4 regions of the Pseudomonas sp. Marseille-Q8238 genome follow, and region 2 is predicted to be linked to each of the others. Evidence: predicted binding sites of a transcription regulator. Region 2 holds the regulator's gene; each other region holds the start of a gene.
What was found. The regulator sigma-54, encoded in region 2, starts transcription at its own class of promoters, with help from an activator protein. The targets are predictions, from matches to a motif close to ANTGGCATNNANNTTGCTNT.

Region 1 (5,151 bases), 2.4 Mb from region 2:
GCCCGCCCATCGGCGCCGGGTTGGGGCGCCTGGCCTATGCCAACGCCCGCCAGCATCGCGATATCCTGCAATCGCTGCTGCGCAGCGTTAACCACGCGCGGCAACGGGTATGGCTGGCCACGCCTTACTTCCTGCCGAGCTGGAAGGTTCGCCGCACCCTGATCAAGGCAGCGCGACGTGGTGTGGATGTATGCCTGCTGCTCACCGGGCGCAATACCGATCATCCACCGGTGCGTTATGCCGGGCAGCGTTATTACCCCCGCCTGCTGCGCGCCGGGGTGCGTATCTTCGAATACCAGCCGCGTTTCCTGCACCTGAAGATGGTGCTGGTGGACGACTGGGTGAGCGTGGGCTCGTGCAATTTCGATCACTGGAACCTGCGCTTCAACCTGGAGGCCAACCTCGAGGCCCTGGACCCGGCGTTCACCCTTGCGGTGGCCGACTGCTTCATCAGCGACTTCAGCGATAGCCGGGAAATCACCCTGCAGGATTGGCAGAACCGGCCTTTGTTCAAACGTTTCCAGCAGCGTCTGTGGGGCTGGCTGGATCGCCTGGTGGTCAATCTGCTGGATCGGCGCCGCTAGGTCGCCCGTGTAAGGCTGGGCGGCGTTTTTGCTGGTAGAATGCGCGCCCTTTTACTTTCCCGGTCCGCCCTTTACGTGGGTGACCACTGAGGATATCCGCATGACTGCTCCCATCGTCGTGGCGGCGCTGTACAAGTTCGTTTCCTTGACGGACTACGTCGCGCTGCGTGAACCCCTGTTGCAAACCCTGCTCGACAGCGGCGTCAAAGGCACGCTGCTGCTCGCCGAAGAAGGCATCAACGGGACGGTTTCCGGCACCCGCGAAGCGATCGATGCCTTGCTCGCCTGGTTTGCCCTCGACCCGCGCCTGGCCGACATCGATCACAAGGAATCCTATTGTGACGAGCAGCCGTTCTATCGCACCAAGGTCAAGCTCAAGAAAGAGATCGTCACCCTGGGCGTGCCAGGCGTCGACCCCAACCGTCAGGTTGGCACCTATGTCGATCCGAAGGACTGGAACGCGCTGATCAGCGACCCCGAGGTGCTGTTGATCGACACGCGCAATGACTATGAAGTGGCCATCGGCACCTTCGAGGGCGCGATCGACCCGCAGACCAAATCGTTCCGCGAGTTCCCGGACTACATCAAGGCGCACTACGACCCGAGCAAGCACAAGAAAGTGGCCATGTTCTGCACCGGCGGCATCCGTTGCGAAAAGGCCTCCAGCTACATGCTGGGCGAGGGATTCGAAGAGGTGTTCCACCTCAAGGGCGGCATCCTGAAATACCTGGAAGAAGTGCCACAGACCGAAAGTAAATGGCAGGGTGATTGTTTCGTGTTCGACAATCGGGTCACCGTGCGTCACGATCTTTCCGAAGGCGATTACGACCAGTGCCATGCTTGCCGTACGCCTATCGACGAGGCTGCGCGGCAGTCCGAGCATTACGTGCCGGGTGTCAGTTGCCCGCACTGCTGGGACTCGCTGTCGGAGAAGACGCGAGCCGGCGCCCGTGAGCGGCAGAAGCAGATCGAACTGGCCAAGGCGCGTAACCTGCCCCATCCGATTGGCCACAACCCGCGCCAGGCCGATCAGTAACCTTGAGCAACTGCACCAGGAGCCGTGGATGACGACCCGTCTGCTGTACGTAATGGACCCGATGTGTTCCTGGTGCTGGGGCTTCGCTCCGGTTGTCGAGGCGCTAGCTAAACAGGCTGCTGCTTCCGGCGTGCCCTTGCATACCGTGCTGGGTGGCTTGCGCCAGGAGCAAGCCGCACTCGATCCTCTGAACGAAGCGCGCATTCTCGGCTATTGGCAGAATGTCCATGCCATGACTGGGCAGCCCTTCACCACTGCATTGCCCGAAGGCCTGGTCTACAACACCGAGCCGGCCTGCCGGGCGCTGGTGACGGCCCGCCGTCTCGATCAGGACAGCGTCTGGCCATTGCTGCGGCTTATCCAGTATGCCTTCTACGTGGACGGGCTCGATGTGACACGAGGCCCCTTGCTGGCCGAACTGGCCGAGCGCGCCGGGATTCCCCGGATCGAGTTCGCCGAGCTGTTCGACAGCGACCAGATGCTGGCGGCTACCGCTGCTGATTTCGAGTGGGTGCAATGCCTTGGCATCGCGGGGTTCCCGACCTTGCTGGCCGAACGTGATGGTCAGTTCGCCTTGCTCACCAATGGCTATCGACCGCTGGAGGAGCTGGCTCCCTTGCTGGCCCGTTGGCTGGAGCGGGGCGGGGTACGGGCACCTGGTGAGTCGCAGACGAGTTAGGGGCGCGACCTGAATCGAATGGCATTCCAACGGCCTTTCGTAGGATGGGGCGGGCCGCGCAGGTCACGCTTCATCGACCCGGAGTACCGGCGCGATGGCCTTCGGCTTGTAACGACGTGAGGCGTGAACAGGCCCATTCTCCGGGCGAAAAAAAGCCGCCTCTGCGGGCGGCTCAACCAAGGACTTGAATCAACCGGGCGCTTCGAGGCGCCCGCTTTTCGTCGTTAGAACGATTTGGAGACCGCCAGAGTGACGTTGGAGTCGCAATAGTCCGAGTCGCCGTAGGTGGCTTCGCAGGTTTCACCGGAGATGTTGGTATCGGTGTAGGTCAGGGAGAAGCCCAGGCCGACGAAGGTCTTGCTCAGGCCGACGCTCCAGTCGTTGTAGTCCTTGCCGCCCGCCTTCTGATCGGTCAGGCCATAGGACGCCGAGATGCCGATTTCATAGGGCAGCTCATACTCATAGGCGACCCAGGTATAGGACGGGTGCACGCCAGTCTCGACACCGTATTTGTAGCCCAGCGTGAAGCCGTAGGCACTGATGGTCGGGATCACTTCATAGCCATTCCAGCCGTTGGCTTCCGGGTAGGTGTACTTGGCCAGGCTGATGTCGGCGGAGATGTCGTCGGTGAAGCTGTGGCCGTAGCCGATGTAATAGTCGACCTCGATATCGGCACCGCTCTTGTTGCCCGGGAAGGCCAGATCGTCGACGTTGGAGGCCCAGATGCCTGCATACAGACCACTTTCATGCGCCACGTCCAGGCTGCCCTGAATCGCGCCATGGCCTGCCGTTTGCGACTGGCCGCGCCAGATGTAGTCGCTGGCCAGAGTAGCGGTCATGCTCACATCGAATTCACCGATTGGGCTCTTGAAGGGCTCGGAGACGGCGAGGCCGCTGAATGCAAGCGTGGAAGCGACGGAGACCGCCAGGGTCAATTTCTTCAGCATGTTCATACTCCTGAGTGCTCGATAGTGTTGAGGGGGCATTCCCTCTAAGTGCGTTAGCGTTTATCGCTAATTCTTTTAAGCCGCTTCCCCTAAAGCATATACCTTGCCAATTTTGTAAAGTCTTATGTATCAATGACTTATATTGATTATTGGCTGATTTTTGATAGATGGAAGGACTTCTACCGTGCATTTCTCCGAGCCTGTGCGCCGATAGGGCGCAGGCAATCGACTGGCCTGCGGCTTGCAGGAGAGTCGCTATCTTTTGCACGGGGAGTGGTGGATATGCGCGTTGCTTTGTTCTGCTTGGCCAGCCTGAGCGCGGCTTGTATCAATGCACAGGAACTGACCGTGGCTGCTGGCCAGGAGCACGTAATCGGGCAGCCCGTGCTGCGCCTCGAACGGTTGGTGCTCGAAGATGGAGCAACCTTGCGCATCGTGCCGGGGTTGCAGCGTGTTCAGATCCTGGCAGCCGAAGCCTGGATCGGCCGTGATGTCCGCCTGCTGGCTGCCGGTCATGAGGGTCAGGCTGGTGCTGATGGGGTGGCAGTGGTTGATGCCAGAGGTTGCGATGCAGGGCCGGCCGGGCATGAAGGTCAGCCCGGAACAGCCGGTGGTGATGGTGTCAGCCTGGAGCTGGCCCTGGGTTTGCGCCGTTTCGGTTCAATGTTGCTGGATACGCGGGGAGGCTCAGGTGGTGTAGGGGGCGCGGGTGGTAATGGTGGTGCGGGCGGTGCATCCGATGCCTGTGCTGGAGGTACGGGCGGTACGGGTGGCGCCGGCGGCACCGGTGGGGCAGGCGGTCGTGGTGGAGATGTCCGAGTGCGTTACTGGAGCCTCAGTGACGAGGGCTACATACCCATCAGCAACTACGGCCCAGGTGTGCAGATACTGACGGCGGGTGGTGCTGGTGCTGCGGCTGGCTCGGCCGGCCTGGGTGGGGCGGGCGGTAGCGGACAACTGGTCAAGCGGCCAACCGGCATCAAGGTCTTCCGTAACCCGGGTGTAGATGGCCAGCCTGGCACAGCCGGCACGCCCGGTGTGGATGGCCAGGCCGGCCAGTTCCTGATCCATCCGCAGGCTAGACCAGAGTGATAGGCGCCGTAGTGATACAGAGTAGTGATACAGAGTCGATTGGCATACTGCCAGTAGAGCGAATGCTGGGTGTGTAAGGCCTACCCTAGGTGTGCATGACGCTCCCTGCATGCGCACGTGCAGCGAGCCTGTAAGAGGCATTCGCCAAATAAAAAAGCCGCCCTGGCAGGCGGCTTGAAGAAGGCTTGGGGCTTACTGAATGTTGCCCTGACTCCAGCGGTCCTCGCTGGTGCTCAATGCCTGGGCAATGACGCTCAACTGGGTCGAGGGCAGTTCCTCTGGCAGCGGGTCAAACCCGGCACTGGCAAACAATTGACCGTAGCTGTTGCGCAGTTCGGCATAGGCCAGGTCGCGGCGCAGGTGGGCCTGCAAGGTGTTCAATTCACCCTGGATCAGATCCAGTTCGCCAATACCCTGTGCCTTGTAGCGATTACGCAACTGCTCGGCGATCTGCTCGTCCAGGCCGGCCAATTGCTGGCTGGTAGCGAACTGACGGCGTGCCTCATTGAAGTTGGCATTGGCCACATACAGCTGGGCGAGCACTGCCATCGACATTGCCTGGCGTCGGGCTTCGGCGACCTGCTGGCCAGCCTTGGCCACGTCGATGGCGGCGGGTGCGGAGAGAACGTTGAACAGGTTCCAGGTCACCTTCACGCCATAGTCGGCCCAGCTCTGATTGACCAGGAACGAGTTGCTGTCGTAATGCCCACCGGCGGAAAACTCCAGGCCGGGCAGCAGGCGCAGCATGGCCTTGCGGGTTTCTGCGGCGCTGATGCGCGCCTGATAGTCCTGCTCGCGTAACTCGGGGCGGCT
Region 2 (5,151 bases):
GACTACGCTATGACGAAGTCGCTTACCTGGGCGACGATCTGCCGGATCTTCCGGTAATCCGTCGTGTAGGCTTGGGCATGGCCGTCGCCAGCGCCGACGGCTTCGTTCGCCAACATGCCCACGGAGTCACAAGCGCCCGCGGAGGCGAAGGTGCCGCCCGCGAATTCTGCGAATTGATCATGCGCGCCCAAGGCACGCTCGACGCCGCCCAAGCGGCTTATCTGTAAGGTCCACCATGCTCGCCAAATTGCGCCTGCCATTGATCGCCTGCTTCGTCGCCGCCCTGCTGGCGGCCATCGGCTACTGGAATATCCGGCCAGAAACCTTCATGGACAGGGCCGCCACGGCGGAAGCCGAAAACGCCGTGGACTTCTACGTGATCAATGCCAGCACCCGACAGTTCCAGGAAGATGGCCGAATCCACTACGACATGACGGCCGACAAACTGGACCACATGAAAGCCACGGATACCACGCTGGTAAGCAAGCCGGATATGCAGCTATATCGAGGCACCGAGTACCCCTGGCACATCCGCAGCGACAGGGCCGAGGTTGCCCCGGAGGGCAAGGAAGTCGAGCTGATCGATGCAGTGCGTATCGCGCGCACCGATGCCAAGGGCCGCCCTACCGTGATCACCAGCAGCCGCATGACCCTATTTCCGAACGAGGAATATGCGCAAACCCGGCAAGCCGTTAGAATCGAGGCCGCCAACGGGGTTACCACGGCACAAGGAATGAAAGCGTACATGAATGACAGCAGGATACTCCTACTGTCCAACGTAAGAGGCCAGCATGAGGTTCGTTAAAACCCTCCCCCTACTGATCATCAGCCTGAGCGCCGCACTGGGAAGCGTGAGCGCATGGGCTCTGCCGAGCGACCGCGACCAACCCATCCGGGTTCAAGCCGACAGTGCCGAGCTGGATGACAAGCAAGGTGTAGCCGTATACCGCGGCGGCGTCGTCATCACCCAAGGCACCATGAAGATCACGGGTGACACCGTGACCATCACCCAGAACAAGGATGGCGAGGTCGATGTCTTTACCTCGATCGGCAAGCCCGCCTATTACGAGCAGAAACCCTCTGTCGACAAGCAGATCGTCAAAGCCTACGGCCTGACCATCCAGTATTTCGCCAGCAATGACCGCATCGTGCTGATCGATCAGGCCAAGGTGATCCAGGAAGGTAACACCTTCGAAGGCGAGAAGATCGTCTATGACACCCAGCGCCAGATCGTCAACGCCGGCCGCGCCAATGGTGCCTCGGTGAGCACACCGCGCCCACGCATCGACATGGTCATCCAGCCGCGCAAGAAAGCCGGCGAGCAGGAGCAGCCTCAGTAATGGCGACACTCAAGGCGCAGCATCTGGCGAAGAGCTACAAAGGCCGGCAAGTCGTGCGCGACGTCAGCCTGTCCATCGACAGCGGCCAGATCGTCGGCCTGCTCGGCCCTAACGGCGCCGGCAAGACCACCTGCTTCTACATGATCGTAGGCCTGGTCCAGGCCGACCAGGGGCGCGTACTGATCGACGACCTCGACGTCAGCCATCAGCCCATGCATGGCCGCGCTCGCGTGGGTATTGGCTACCTGCCTCAGGAAGCATCGATCTTCCGCAAGCTTTCGGTGGCCGACAACATCATGGCCATCCTGGAAACCCGCAAGGACCTCGACCGCGCGGGCCGGCAGAAGGCGCTCGAAAGCCTGCTGCAGGAATTCCATATCAGCCACATCCGCGACAACCTCGGCATGAGCCTGTCCGGCGGCGAACGCCGTCGTGTGGAAATCGCCCGCGCCTTGGCCACCGAACCCAAGTTCATCCTGCTGGATGAACCTTTTGCAGGTGTCGACCCGATTTCCGTGGGTGATATCAAGCAGATCATTCACCACCTGAAAGCCAAGGGCATCGGCGTTCTGATCACCGATCACAACGTCCGTGAAACCCTCGACATCTGTGAAACCGCCTACATTGTCAGCGATGGCCAACTTATCGCCGAGGGCGATTCGGCCAGCATCCTGGCTAACCAGCTGGTGAAAGAAGTCTACCTGGGCCACGAATTCCGCCTCTGACACAAACACGCACTCATTGCGCGGATATTGTCAAGCCTAGGCAAGGCCATCAGTTTCGGGCATATAATTTGCTTATTGGCGGCGCTCCGGCGCCCTGTAGTGAATGGCGCACCAGCGCCGGCAAATAAGGTGCAAAGCTTCCTGCCATGAAACCCTCGCTAGTCCTCAAGATGGGCCAGCAGCTGACGATGACGCCGCAGCTGCAACAGGCCATTCGCCTTCTCCAGCTTTCAACGCTGGACCTGCAACAGGAAATCCAGGAAGCGCTGGAGTCCAACCCAATGCTGGAGCGCCAGGAAGAAGGCGAGGACTTCGACAACTCCGACCCACTGGCCGATGGTGAAGAACAACCGCGCCAGGTCGAGCAGGAACCCAGCTATCAGGAAACCACTACTGCCACCGTCGAGAATCTCGAAGAAGGCGAGTGGCACGAAAGCATTCCCAACGAACTGCCAGTCGACACCGCCTGGGAAGACGTCTACCAGACCAGCGCCAGCAGCCTACCAAGCAACGACGATGACGAATGGGACTTCACCACCCGCACCTCGGCCGGCGAAAGCCTGCAGACCCACCTGCTATGGCAGCTCAACCTCGCACCGATGTCAGACACCGATCGCCTGATCGCCGTGACGCTCATCGACTGCATCAACGACCAGGGCTACCTGGAAGAGTCGCTCGAAGAAATCGTCGAAGCCTTCGATCCGGAAATGGACGTCGAGCTGGATGAAGTCGAAGCGGTTCTGCGGCGCATCCAGCACTTCGAACCCGCTGGTGTAGGCGCACGCGACCTGCGTGAATGCCTGCTCCTGCAATTGCGCCAGCATGCCGCCGATACGCCATGGCTCAGCGAAGCCCAGCGCCTGGTCAGCGACCATCTCGACCTGCTCGGCAGCCGCGACTACAGCCAACTGATGCGGCGCATGAAGCTCAAGGAAGATGAGCTGCGCCAGATCATCGAGCTGATCCAGAGCCTCAACCCACGCCCTGGCTCGCAGATCGAATCCAGCGAACCGGAATACGTGATCCCGGACGTCATCGTGCGCAAACACAACGAACGCTGGCTGGTCGAGCTGAACCAGGAAGCGGTCCCGCGCCTGCGGGTCAACGCGCAGTACGCCGGCTTCGTCAAACGCGCCGACTCCAGCACCGACAACACCTTCATGCGCAACCAGTTGCAGGAAGCCCGCTGGTTCATCAAGAGCCTGCAGAGCCGCAACGAAACCCTGATGAAGGTTGCCTCGCAGATCGTCGAGCACCAGCGCGGCTTTCTCGAATATGGTGACGAGGCGATGAAACCGCTGGTGCTGCACGACATTGCGGAAGCCGTCGGCATGCACGAGTCGACCATTTCCCGCGTGACCACGCAGAAATTCATGCATACACCCCGTGGCATATACGAGTTGAAATACTTCTTCTCCAGCCACGTCAGCACCTCGGAAGGCGGTGAATGCTCCTCCACCGCGATCCGCGCCATCATCAAAAAACTGGTTGCTGCGGAAAACGCTAAAAAGCCGTTGAGTGACAGCAAGATCGCTGGTTTACTGGAGGCACAGGGCATTCAGGTGGCCCGTCGCACAGTCGCCAAATACCGCGAATCCCTCGGGATAGCGCCTTCGAGCGAACGCAAACGACTGATGTGACCCGCCCCTGAGGGAAGGCTTTTGCAGAACTGTACAGACATCCGACCGGATCTCCAGAACAGTCCTGCAAAAGCCTTCCAAGCCAGAGTGTTACGGTGGCAGGCCCGCTAGCCTGTCTCTTACACACGGCAACAAGGAGAAGCGGTATGCAAGTCAACATCAGTGGACATCAACTGGATGTGACCGACGCCCTGCGCGACTATGTCGGCGAGAAACTCAGCAGACTGGAGCGCCATTTCGACAAGATCACCAACGTGCAGGTGATAATGGAGGTCGAAAAGCTCAAGCAAAAAATCGAAGCGACGCTCCACATCGCCGGCGGCGAGGTGGTAGCGAACGCCGAACACGAAGACATGTATGCAGCGATCGACCTGCTCGCTGACAAACTTGACCGTCAACTGATCAAACATAAGGAAAAGCAGCTCGGACGCCTACAAGGTGCAACCGCGCGCTAAAACCTAACCCTGACATGATCCGACTTGAAAACATCCTGACCCCCGGCCGTTCCCTAGTGAACGTGCCGGGCGGCAGTAAAAAGCGCGTTCTGGAACAGATTGCCAACCTGATCGCGCGCGAATTGCCCGACCTTGATGCGCAAGACATTTTCGAAAGCCTGATTGCCCGCGAAAAACTCGGCTCCACCGGGTTCGGCAACGGCATTGCCATTCCCCACTGTCGCTTGCCCGGCTGTGCTGCGCCGATCAGCGCGGTATTGCGTCTGGATGCGGCAGTTGATTTCGACGCCATCGATGGCGCACCAGTCGATCTGTTGTTCGTTCTGCTGGTCCCCGAAGCGGCGACCGACGAACATCTGGAGCTGCTGCGCCAGATTGCCAGCATGCTTGACCGTGCCGAAGTGCGCGAGCGTCTACGCCAGGCTCAAAGCAGTGAAAGCCTCTATCAGGTCGTCGTTGCCGTGCAAAACGGCCAATAACCCCAGGGTAGGAATACTGTCATGCGCCTGATCATCGTCAGCGGTCGCTCCGGCTCGGGAAAGAGCACCGCCCTCGACGTTCTGGAAGATAACGGCTTTTACTGCATCGATAACCTGCCCGCCGGCCTCTTGCCGGAACTGGCCGAGCGACTGCTACTGCAAACAGAATTGCTGCACCCGCAGGTCGCGGTGTCCATTGACGCCCGCAACCTGCCCAGCCAGCTCCAACGTTTTCCCGAACTGCTCGACGAAGTCCGCGCCCGACATATCCTCTGCGACGTGCTGTATCTCGATGCGGAAGAAGACACCCTGCTCAAGCGCTTCTCGGAAACCCGTCGTCGCCACCCGCTGACCAACGAGAATCGCTCGCTGGCCGAGGCCATCCGTGATGAGGCGCAGTTGCTCGGCCCGATCATCGACCTGGCCGACCTGAAGATCGATACCACCAACCTGAACCTCTATCAGCTACGCGACACACTGAAGCTACGTCTGCTGAACAAGCCGGAGCCAGG
Region 3 (5,151 bases), 3.7 Mb from region 2:
ATGCCTTCGTGGGCCAAGGTAATTTCGCCGGGTTGCGGACGACTGCCTCCGCCGACCAGTGCCGGCCCGGATGCACTGTGGTGCGGTTGGCGAAAGGGTCTCTGTGGCCAGTGTTGCAGCGGGGCATGGCTGGCCACTGAGTGGATAGCGGCGACCTCCAGGGCTTCCCGCTCATCCAGTGGTGGCAGCAGGCCGGGCAGGCGACTGGCGAGCAAGGTCTTGCCCGTGCCGGGAGGGCCGGTAAAAAGCAGGTTATGTCCACCGCTGGCGGCGATCAGCAGGGCGCGTTTGGCGGCCAGTTGGCCTTGAACCTCGGACAGGTCCGGGTAGGGCTGTGTTTCTCGTAATAATCCTGTGGCCTGGTAAGGCTGCAACGGTGTATGGCCATTGAGGTGGGCGGCGATCTCCAGCAGATGATCGACGGCCAGTACGGGCAGGCCCGAAGCCAGGCAGGCTTCCTCGGCGTTGGCCTTGGGCACCACCAGCATGCGCTTGGCTGTACGGGCGGCGAGGGCAGCCGGCAAGACCCCCTGCACTGGACGCACCGCGCCAGACAGCGCCAGCTCGCCGAGGCATTCGAGGGTATCGAGGCCTTCTGCTGGAATCTGCCCGCTGGCTGCAAGAATGCCCAATGCAATGGCCAGGTCGAACCGGCCACCGTCCTTTGGCAAGTCTGCAGGGGCCAGATTCAATGTGATACGCCGCGCTGGAAAGTCGAAGCCGGAGTTGAGGATGGCGCTGCGCACGCGGTCCTTGCTCTCTTTGACGGCGGTTTCCGGCAGGCCGACCAGCGCCATGCTCGGCAGGCCATTGGCCAGATGGGCTTCGACGGTAACGGTGGGGGCTTCCACGCCGACCTGGGCGCGGCTGTGGACGATGGCCAGGGACATTGATCACTCCTTTGATCAGGTCACCGGCCGCTGATCGGAGGATCAGTCGGCAGGCGGTTTTTGCTGGGCTTCCAGTTCGGCGACCTTGGCTTCCAGCGCTTCGAGGCGTGCACGGGTGCGCGCCAGGACGGTCATCTGACTGTCGAATTCATCGCGGCTGACCAGGTCGAGCTTGCTGAACGCACTTTGTAGCAAGGACTTGAACTGGGCTTCGAATTCGCCGCGTGGCAGTGGCGTTTCCCCGTTGAACAGGCGCGAGGCATGGCTACTGAGGGCGTCGAGAAGGGCTTTGGGCGGCAGCATGTTGAAGGTTCCGATTACAGACGCGGCAGTGTAGCACGCAGCTTTTCTGGCTTTGCGCGGGTGGATTGCACGCTTTTCGCACATCCCCGTGGATCGCCGTGCACCATTTTTGTGCGTTGCAGGATGAGGGAGAGGGCTTGAAAAACCTGTTTGCTGGCTAAGTGCCTGAAAAAATCCACTTTTGCGAGAGCTGGCAAGGTTTCTGCTTAGTTGCCTGTGACGGGTGCACCGATGCAGTAACGGTTCACCAGGTGAGGCGGGGAAATGTTTCACCAGATGCGGTTGGTTGGCATCGGAAATAGCCGGCGTCATGGCGTCCGGTGCGTTTCAAAAGCCAGGCACTGCGCTTAGACTTGTTCGGGGTTCGTTTTTTCCTGGGGCAAGTCAACCAATACGGGAGAGAGTTTCATGAAGCTAGTCACTGCCATCATCAAGCCGTTCAAGCTGGACGACGTGCGCGAGTCACTGTCGGAGATCGGCGTGCAGGGCATTACCGTCACTGAAGTCAAAGGCTTCGGTCGGCAAAAGGGCCACACCGAGCTGTATCGCGGTGCGGAGTACGTGGTTGATTTCTTGCCGAAGGTGAAGATCGACGTGGCCATCGCTGATGACCAACTGGATCGTGTCATCGAGGCGATCACCAAGGCGGCCAACACCGGCAAGATTGGTGACGGCAAGATCTTCGTTGTCAATCTGGAACAGGCGATCCGTATCCGTACCGGCGAGACCGGCACAGACGCGGTTTAAGTAAGCCCCCGAACCCAACACGCCCCAGGAGAAAAACACATGACTCTGCGTAAGATCGCAGGGCTAGGAGCCCTTTTGTCTCTCGTTACCCCAGGCTTGGCCATGGCTGACGAGGCTGTTCTCAACTCTGGCGACACCGCCTGGATGCTGACTGCCACCGCACTGGTGCTGTTCATGACCATCCCGGGTTTGGCGCTGTTCTATGCCGGCATGGTGCGTTCCAAGAACGTGCTGTCGGTCATGATGCAATGCTTCGCCATCACCGGTGTGATGAGCATCCTCTGGTTCGTCTACGGCTACAGCCTGGCGTTCGATACCACCGGGATGGAAGCGGGCGTCACCAACTTCAATTCCTTCGTTGGCGGCTTGAGCAACTTGTTCCTCGGCAAGTTGACCAAGGACGCGTTGATCGGTGCCTTCCCGGAAAGCGTGTTCATCACCTTCCAGATGACCTTCGCGATCATCACCCCGGCCCTGATCGTCGGTGCCTTCGCCGAGCGCATGAAGTTCTCCGCGATGCTGATCTTCATGGTCGTCTGGTTCACCCTGGTCTACGCACCGATTGCCCACATGGTCTGGGGCGGTGAAGGTGGCCTGATGTGGGACTGGGGCGTGCTGGACTTCGCCGGTGGCACCGTGGTGCACATCAACGCCGGTATTGCCGGTCTGGTGGCGTGCATCGTGCTCGGCAAGCGTAAAGGCTACCCGACCACCGCCATGGCGCCGCACAACCTGGGTTACACCCTGATTGGTGCCGCGATGCTGTGGGTCGGCTGGTTCGGCTTCAACGCCGGCTCCGCTGCAGCAGCTGACGACACCGCTGGCATGGCCATGCTGGTCACCCAGATCGCCACCGCTGCCGCTGCCCTGGGCTGGATGTTCGCCGAGTGGATCACCCACGGTAAGCCGAGTGCCCTGGGCATCGCCTCCGGTGTGGTGGCCGGCCTGGTCGCCATCACCCCGGCTGCCGGCACTGTCGGTCCGGTTGGTGCGCTGATCATCGGTCTGGCTGCCGGCGTGATCTGCTTCTTCTGCGCCACCAGCCTGAAGCGCAAGCTGGGCTATGACGACTCCCTGGATGTGTTCGGTGTGCATGGTATCGGCGGTATCGTCGGCGCCCTGTTGACCGGTGCGTTCGCAGCCCCGGCGCTGGGTGGCTTCGGTGAAGTGACCAACATCGCCGGCCAACTGTGGATCCAGTTCAAAGGCGTTGCCTTCACGGTGATCTACACCGCGGTCATCACCTACATCATCCTCAAAGTGCTGGATCTGGTGATGGGCCTGCGTGTCAGCGAAGAGTCCGAGAGCGTTGGCCTCGACCTCTCCGAGCACAACGAACGCGGCTACAACCTGTAAGCCCTGCTGATGTGCAAAAAAAACGCCCGGTTCGCCGGGCGTTTTACTGTCTGCGCCCTTGCTGGCGCGATGCATTCGGTATCCCGGAGTACGTATGGAAAGCACGGCACTGATTCCCTTGCAGTATGCGCTGGACACCTTTTACCTGTTGATCAGCGGCGCCCTGGTGATGCTCATGGCTTCCGGTTTCGCCATGCTCGAGGCCGGTCTGGTGCGGGCGAAGAACACTGCGGAAATCCTCGCCAAGAACGTCACCCTCTACGCCCTGGCCAGCGTGATGTACCTGCTGGTCGGCTATTACCTGATGTACAACGGCCCGGCAGGGGGCGTGTGGCCGCATGTGGGCTTCCTGATCGGCAATGAGCATGCCGTCGAAGCGGTCAGCGCGGCGGGCAAGGACGCTCCGAGCTTTTCGGCGCGGGCGGATTTCTTCTTCCAGGTGGTGTTCGCCGCGACCTGCATGTCGATCATTTCCGGGGCGGTGGCAGAGCGTATGCGCCTGTGGGCCTTTCTCGCCTTTGCCGTGGTGATGTGTGGCGTGATCTATCCCATCGAGGGCTACTGGACCTGGGGCGGTGGCTTCCTCAAGCAGGTCGGCTTCAAGGACTTTGCCGGCTCGGGTGTCGTTCACCTGGCCGGTGCATCCGCGGCGTTGGCCGGCGTCATCCTGCTCGGTGCGCGGCGCGGCAAGTACGGCAACCATGGGCAGATCAATGCGATTCCGGGCGCCAATCTGCCGCTCGCGGCGTTGGGCACCTTGCTGCTGTGGGTCGGCTGGTTCGGCTTCAACGGCGGTTCGCAGCTGAAGATCAGCTCCATCGAGGATGCCAACGCGGTGGCCTCGGTGTTCGTCAACACCAACATGGCGGCGGCCGGTGGTTTGCTCGCCGCGCTGGTGGTGGCACGCATCCTGTTCGGCAAGGCTGACCTGACCATGATCCTCAATGGAGCGCTCGCCGGGTTGGTGGCGATCACCGCCGAGCCGTCGACGCCCACGGCAGTGCAGGCTTCCCTGATCGGTGCCGTGGGTGGCGTGCTGGTGGTGTTCAGCATTCTGCTGCTCGACAAGCTGCGTATCGATGATCCGGTCGGTGCCATCTCGGTGCACGGCGCGGGCGGCATCTGGGGGCTGTTGGCTGTACCCCTGACCAATAGCAGCGCCAGCCTCACCTCGCAGATGCTGGGTGCGGCCTGCATTTTTGCCTGGGTCTTCGTCGCCAGTCTGATCGTGTGGGGATTGATCAAACTAATCATGGGCCTGCGTGTCAGTGAGGAAGATGAGTACGAGGGCATGGATATCGTCGAGTGCGGTATGGAAGCCTATCCGGAGTTCACCCGCAAATAGTCCCTGAGCAGGTGTTGGCAAGGGGCGCTGCGGCGCCCTTTGTTTTTTCTGCGGGCGCCAAGGAGGCGTTGAATGTTCCATCGCAAGTCTGAGGGCCGTGTCTGTTTTGACGCGACGTGTTGCCGCGTTAAAACAGGCTCCGGTGCGGTTGTGATGACCCCGCAACAGACCCTAGAATGCGCGCCCAACGGGACACTGCAGGTGCGTGGGTGATGTGGCTACAACGGCTGATTACGCTTCGCCCTAGGGCACGTGGCTTTCATCTGGTGAGCGAGGAATTGCAGGCGGGTTTGCCGGAGTTGCGCCACTACCGTGTAGGCATATTACATCTGTGGCTGCAGCACACATCGGCTTCGCTGACGATCAACGAGAATGCCGATAGCGCAGTGCGACGTGACTTCGAACGCTTCTTTGATCGTCTTGTGCCGCAAGACGAGCAGGGCTACGAACATAACGACGAAGGTGCGGACGACCTGCCTGCACATTTCAAGTCCAGCCTGCTGGGCTGCC
Region 4 (5,151 bases), 810 kb from region 2:
GCTGCCAGAGCCGTTGACGCCCTATCTGAACATGACCCGCCTGGCTATCACTGGCGCCCCGGACCAAGCCTATGCGCTGCTCGCCGCGGCGCCCCAGGACGGCAACACCCATTACGGCGCCCGCTTGTGGCCAAAGCTCATCAAGGATGCCAGCGAGCGTAATGACCTGCCCACCGCGCGCTATTTCGCCGAACGCCCGATCAAGCAATCTGCGCTGGAACAGGCCAGCGCCTGGCAGCAGGTGGCTCAACTGCAGTGGCAAGCCCACCAAGACTTCAGCGCCAGCTACCGGCAGGCATTCCAGGCCTTGGAACCCGCCGCCGGCAGGCCGCGCAGCCTTGAAGACATCAGCACCCTGGTCAAGCTTGTGGACCTGGCCCGGCAAGCGGGCCTGAAACAGCCCGAGCCAGCACTGCTGCCCCAAGCCGTGGCCATGATCGACCATCTGCCGGCCGACCGCCCCTCTGACCGGATCAAGGCCCGATTGCAGTTGCTGCCCTGGCTATGGCGCCAAGGGGCAACGGATCTGGCCACAACCCAGACGCTGACGGCATACCGTGACCTGAGCGGTTACCGCGACTCTTCGGCCGCCACCCGCGCCGAGTTGCTGACCGAGATGGGGGTGGTGTTCAGTGAGGTAGCGGCGCCCTCGCCCGGCGTCAGGACACCAGCGCCCGCTCCCGCAAGGCCATGATGTCGCGCTCAGGCCCAGGCAAGGCTGCTCCGGGCTGGCCAGGGTGACTTCCGAGTTGGCCGGCAGGTCCAGCGACGTCCACCAGAAAACGCCCCGTGTCATAGGGGAAACCCTCGCCGCCCGCCCACATCTGCTTGGCCCCTTGGGCCACCAGCGCGATGCTCAGCGGCACCAGGCATTTCACCGGCGGTGCCACTTCGTCGCGCCGGTAGGGAACCTCTAGGTTTTGTACGAAAAGTATCGGCTCATACAGCGTAGGCTGCAGGCCAGCGTGACCATGGCTGAGTCGAAATGGGGACAGATTTATTTTTGGACGCTAAAGGCAATAGTAGCCGCCCACGACCGGCTGCAACTGGCCGATTGCAGATATCGACCACCGGCACCAATCGGCCCAGAGTGTGTAAAAACGTCAGGACATACCCTTGCTATGATTTCTGAGAATTTCATCGCAAGGGAAACCCATGAAACGGTTTATCCAGGGTGAACACCGAGGTCAAAGCACCTTACTTCCCGAGAGCCTCGACGACTACGTCAGCGATACCAATCCGGTGCGCGTGGTCGATGTCTTCGTCGATGAGCTCGATCTGGCCATGCTGGGTTTTGATGGCGTCATTCCAGCCGATACCGGCAGACCTGCCTACCACCCTGAGATCCTGCTGAAGATCTATATCTACGGCTACCTAAACCGCATCCAGTCGAGCCGGCGCCTTGAGCGAGAAGCCCAGCGCAATGTCGAGCTGATGTGGTTAACCGGGCGCTTAATGCCTGACTTCAAAACCATCGCCAATTTCCGAAAAGACAACAGCAAGGCCATTCGCGGGGTCTGCCGCCAGTTCGTTGTGCTGTGCCAACAGTTGGGGCTTTTCGGAGAAAACCTGGTCGCCATCGATGGCAGCAAATTCAAGGCGGTGAACAACCGCGACCGCAACTTCACCAGCGCCAAACTGAAGCGGCGAATGGAGGAAATCGAGTCAAGCATCAACCGTTACCTGGTCGCGCTTGATGCGGCCGACCGGAAGGTGCCAACCGCTTCCGAACCAGACGCTACGCGTCTGGCAGATAAAATTGCCCAGCTCAGAAATCAAATGAAAGAGCTTCAGGTGATCGAATCTCAGCTCAACAATTCGCCTGACAAACAGGTTTCGTTGACCGACCCTGATGCTCGCTCAATGATGACGCGCGGCAGCGGAATCGTCGGCTACAACGTACAGACGGCGGTCGACACCCAGCATCATCTGATCGTTGCTCACGAGGTTACCAACGTCGGCTCCGACCGTGACCAGCTCAGCTTTATGGCGAAGCAGGCGCGGGAAGTCATCGGCTCAGAAACGCTGTCGGTCGTGGCTGATAGAGGCTACTTCAAAGGTGAAGAAATACTAGCGTGTCACGACGCGAATATCACCGCCTATGTGCCAAAGCCGATGACTTCAAGCGCCAAGGCAGATGGACGGTTCAACAAAGATGCCTTCGTTTATGACGCGACGAAAAACGAATACATCTGCCCGGCTGGCGAGGCATTGATCTGGCGCTTCTCCAGCGTTGAGAAGGGCATGAATATGCACTGTTACTGGAGTTCAAACTGCCAGAAATGCGCGTTGAAACCGCAGTGTACGCCAAGCACAAATCGTCGAGTAAGGCGCTGGGAACATGAAGCGGTGCTGGAGGAAATGCAGCGCCGGTTGAACCATATGCCGGACATGATGCGAGTCCGGAAGCGCACTGTTGAGCATCCCTTCGGAACGCTCAAACAATGGATGGGCTCCACGCATTTCCTTACACGCAGACTGGTCGGTGTCAGCGCGGAGATGAGCCTCAACGTGCTCGCCTACAACATGAAACGAGTCATGAAAATCATCGGTACTGAACACTTGCTGAAGGCGATGACGACGTAAAAGCCCCAGCTTTCGCTGCTCCAAGGGGTGTCGAAGGGCTTCTTAAACGCTCTGACGCACTATTGGTGCTGAGCGTGGATATTTGCTTGGGAAACCGCCTCGCCCAGGAGCACTGGGCTGAGGCATACGAGATGCGAAAGTGTTTTTACACACTCTGGGCCGGAAGCAGTCATCTCCAGCCACGACACTAAGCACAAATTAACCCCGGGCCAAATTCTCTCAAAGTAACTACGGTGATCGAGGCGGCGCGTTGTTATCGGGCCGAGCACACCATCCTCAAACTGTTGCCTGATCAACAGATGATCAGAAGATTGCCGGTTAATGGCACATTGATGCTTTCTCTGATTTCTATTTATCTAATTGAAATATAAGGATTTTCCTGAGTGGCCTGAAACTTGATAAGGCTGTTCTGGTGTTGCGTTGCAGTGGTTTCACTCGGCCGACACCAGACCTTTCAATCTGCCATCCATCAAGGGGAATTCATGCGTTTTTCAGGGAGCATCATCACTGCCGCGGCGTTATGCCTGGCCGCTACTCACGCCACTGCCTTGCCGTTGTCCGATAGCGGCTTTTCACTGGACACGACGCTGACGGCGCTCAGCGATTACCGCTCGCGGGGGATCTCGCAGACGCTGGGTGATCCGGCGTTGCAAGTGACGTCCGTGCTCAGCCACGAGTCCGGCGCTTACCTGGCGTTATTCACCTCCAACTACGACCTGGGCAAGGCCACTCGCGAGTGGGATTACATTGCTGGTTGGACTATTCCCCTCGCTGACGAAGTGGCGCTCGACCTGGGCTGGGCCAAGTACGAGTACCACGGCGAGAGTGTGCAGAATTACAGCGAATACTACGGCTCGCTCAGTGCGTATGGCGTGACCCTCGGCGCTCATTACTCGGATGACCTGGCCGACAAGGAATCCTATTTCTATGGCTACCTGGGGTATTCCGTGGCGCTGCCTTTCGAGACGACGCTGGATCTGCGCTACGCCCGCTCCGACTACAAGGATGAGGTCTTCTTCAATACCTCCGGCAAGGGCCGCAGTCGCTATGACGACTGGCAGGTCTCTCTTTCGCGCGCCTGGTTGGGGCTGGATTGGAAGGCCAGTTACATCGACACCAACCTGTCCAAATCCGAATGCCTGTCCTACAGCGGCTATGACGATCTGTGTGGCGCCACGCTGGTAGCAGAAGTCGGCAAGACATTCTGAGTGCCCGGGAGGTAGCTGTTCGCTCGGTAACTGTTGCTGTGTGAACAGTTACCCAACACTTTGTTGCCTCCCATGTACTTAAGCTGTTGATGAATTTACATAAGTAGCTGTTTTTAAACATTAAATTAAGTGGCATGGGTTGTGCTTTTACAGGTATCAACTCCGTGTACGTAAGAGATGAGTCATGTATACATCCACTGCTTCCGCCCACTACGACATTCGCCAGCCGGATGCTCATGTCATCCGTGACGATGCTGAAGCCATCGCCGTTGCTCATCGGATTGCCGCTCTATTGCGCGATGGCGCTGCCGAGCGTGACCGCCGCCGTGAAGTACCCGCCGACGTGGTAGACGCGTTCTCCAACAGTGGCCTGTGGGGTATCACCGTCCCGAAGGCCTATGGCGGCGCCGAGGTGTCTTTTGCGACCCTGGCTGAAGTCATCGCCATCATTTCCGCTGCCGACCCCTCCCTGGGGCAGATCCCGCAGAACCATTACTGCCTGCTGGAAGACATCCGCCTGCAGGGCAGCGACGAGCAAAAGCGTTTCTTCTTCAACCTGGTGCTCCAGGGCCATCGCTTCGCCAATGCGCTGTCGGAAACCGGCGGCAAGAACGTGCAGGACATTCGCACCCGCATCGTTGCCGAAGGGGATGGTTATCGCATCGACGGGCGCAAGGGTTATTGCACCGGTTCGCTGTATGCCCATTGGCTTGGTGTGTTGGCACTGGACGAGCAAGACCGTGCACAGCTGGCATTTGTGCCGCGCAATACGCCCGGCCTGGTGATCGTCGATGATTGGGACAACATCGGTCAGCGCACCACCTCCAGCGGTACGGTGCTGGCAGAGGGCTTGTTCGTTCCGGCCTTCAACCTGTTCCCCAGTTATCGCTCCTACGAAAGCCCGACCCTGGCCGGGCCGTTCGCGCAACTGACAACGGCCGCCATCGATGCCGGCATTGGTCGTGCGGCGTTGGTCGATGCCATTGCATTCATCCGTGAGCAGGCTCGGCCGTGGATCGATGCGGGTGTGGAAAAGGCCAGCGAAGATCCGCTGACCATTGTCCAGATTGGCGCGCTGGAGATTCGCCAGGAAGCAGCCGAAGCATTGTTGGAACGGGCGGGCTGGGTACTCGACCGTGCCAAGCCCGCACCGGATGAGGACAACGTGGCGCAGGCGTCGGTCGCCGTGGCCAAGGCCAAGGTGCTGACCACTGAGGTGGCAATCGAAGCCAGCAACCGTCTGTTCGAGCTGGGCGGCACGCGCTCGACCCAGGTTCGCCACAACTTCGACCGTCACTGGCGCAACGCCCGCGTGCATACATTGCATGACCCGGTGCGCTGGAAGTATCACCTGGTC

Region 1: the regulator sigma-54 is predicted to act here: its motif matches at 3,338-3,357, upstream of ACWPW0_RS15940 (TorF family putative porin).
Region 3: the regulator sigma-54 is predicted to act here: its motif matches at 1,383-1,402, upstream of glnK (P-II family nitrogen regulator).
Region 4: the regulator sigma-54 is predicted to act here: its motif matches at 2,969-2,988, upstream of ACWPW0_RS08530 (TorF family putative porin).

What each region holds. Positions count from the first base shown of each region.
Region 1 covers NZ_CBCOPI010000001.1:3,415,662-3,420,812, reverse strand. Annotated here, with positions in the region: gene ACWPW0_RS15955 (phospholipase D-like domain-containing protein) at 1-584, shown strand, start outside; gene trhO (oxygen-dependent tRNA uridine(34) hydroxylase TrhO) at 685-1,620, shown strand; gene ACWPW0_RS15945 (DsbA family protein) at 1,649-2,299, shown strand; gene ACWPW0_RS15940 (TorF family putative porin) at 2,524-3,246, opposite strand; gene ACWPW0_RS15935 (hypothetical protein) at 3,529-4,338, shown strand; gene ACWPW0_RS15930 (TolC family protein) at 4,531-5,151, opposite strand, start outside.
Region 2 covers NZ_CBCOPI010000001.1:1,032,987-1,038,137, reverse strand. Annotated here, with positions in the region: gene ACWPW0_RS04590 (KdsC family phosphatase) at 1-227, shown strand, start outside; gene lptC (LPS export ABC transporter periplasmic protein LptC) at 236-805, shown strand; gene lptA (lipopolysaccharide transport periplasmic protein LptA) at 792-1,340, shown strand; gene lptB (LPS export ABC transporter ATP-binding protein) at 1,340-2,065, shown strand; gene ACWPW0_RS04570 (RNA polymerase factor sigma-54) at 2,212-3,705, shown strand; gene hpf (ribosome hibernation-promoting factor, HPF/YfiA family) at 3,852-4,160, shown strand; gene ptsN (PTS IIA-like nitrogen regulatory protein PtsN) at 4,175-4,639, shown strand; gene rapZ (RNase adapter RapZ) at 4,661-5,151, shown strand, end outside.
Region 3 covers NZ_CBCOPI010000001.1:4,719,329-4,724,479, reverse strand. Annotated here, with positions in the region: gene ACWPW0_RS21760 (YifB family Mg chelatase-like AAA ATPase) at 1-890, opposite strand, end outside; gene ACWPW0_RS21755 (accessory factor UbiK family protein) at 933-1,193, opposite strand; gene glnK (P-II family nitrogen regulator) at 1,602-1,940, shown strand; gene ACWPW0_RS21745 (ammonium transporter) at 1,980-3,296, shown strand; gene ACWPW0_RS21740 (ammonium transporter) at 3,391-4,641, shown strand; gene ACWPW0_RS21735 (secondary thiamine-phosphate synthase enzyme YjbQ) at 4,854-5,151, shown strand, end outside.
Region 4 covers NZ_CBCOPI010000001.1:1,843,269-1,848,419, forward strand. Annotated here, with positions in the region: gene ACWPW0_RS08515 (hypothetical protein) at 1-694, shown strand, start outside; partial or broken gene ACWPW0_RS08520 (AraC family transcriptional regulator) at 701-905, opposite strand; gene ACWPW0_RS08525 (IS1182 family transposase) at 1,156-2,586, shown strand; gene ACWPW0_RS08530 (TorF family putative porin) at 3,069-3,794, shown strand; gene ACWPW0_RS08535 (SfnB family sulfur acquisition oxidoreductase) at 3,979-5,151, shown strand, end outside.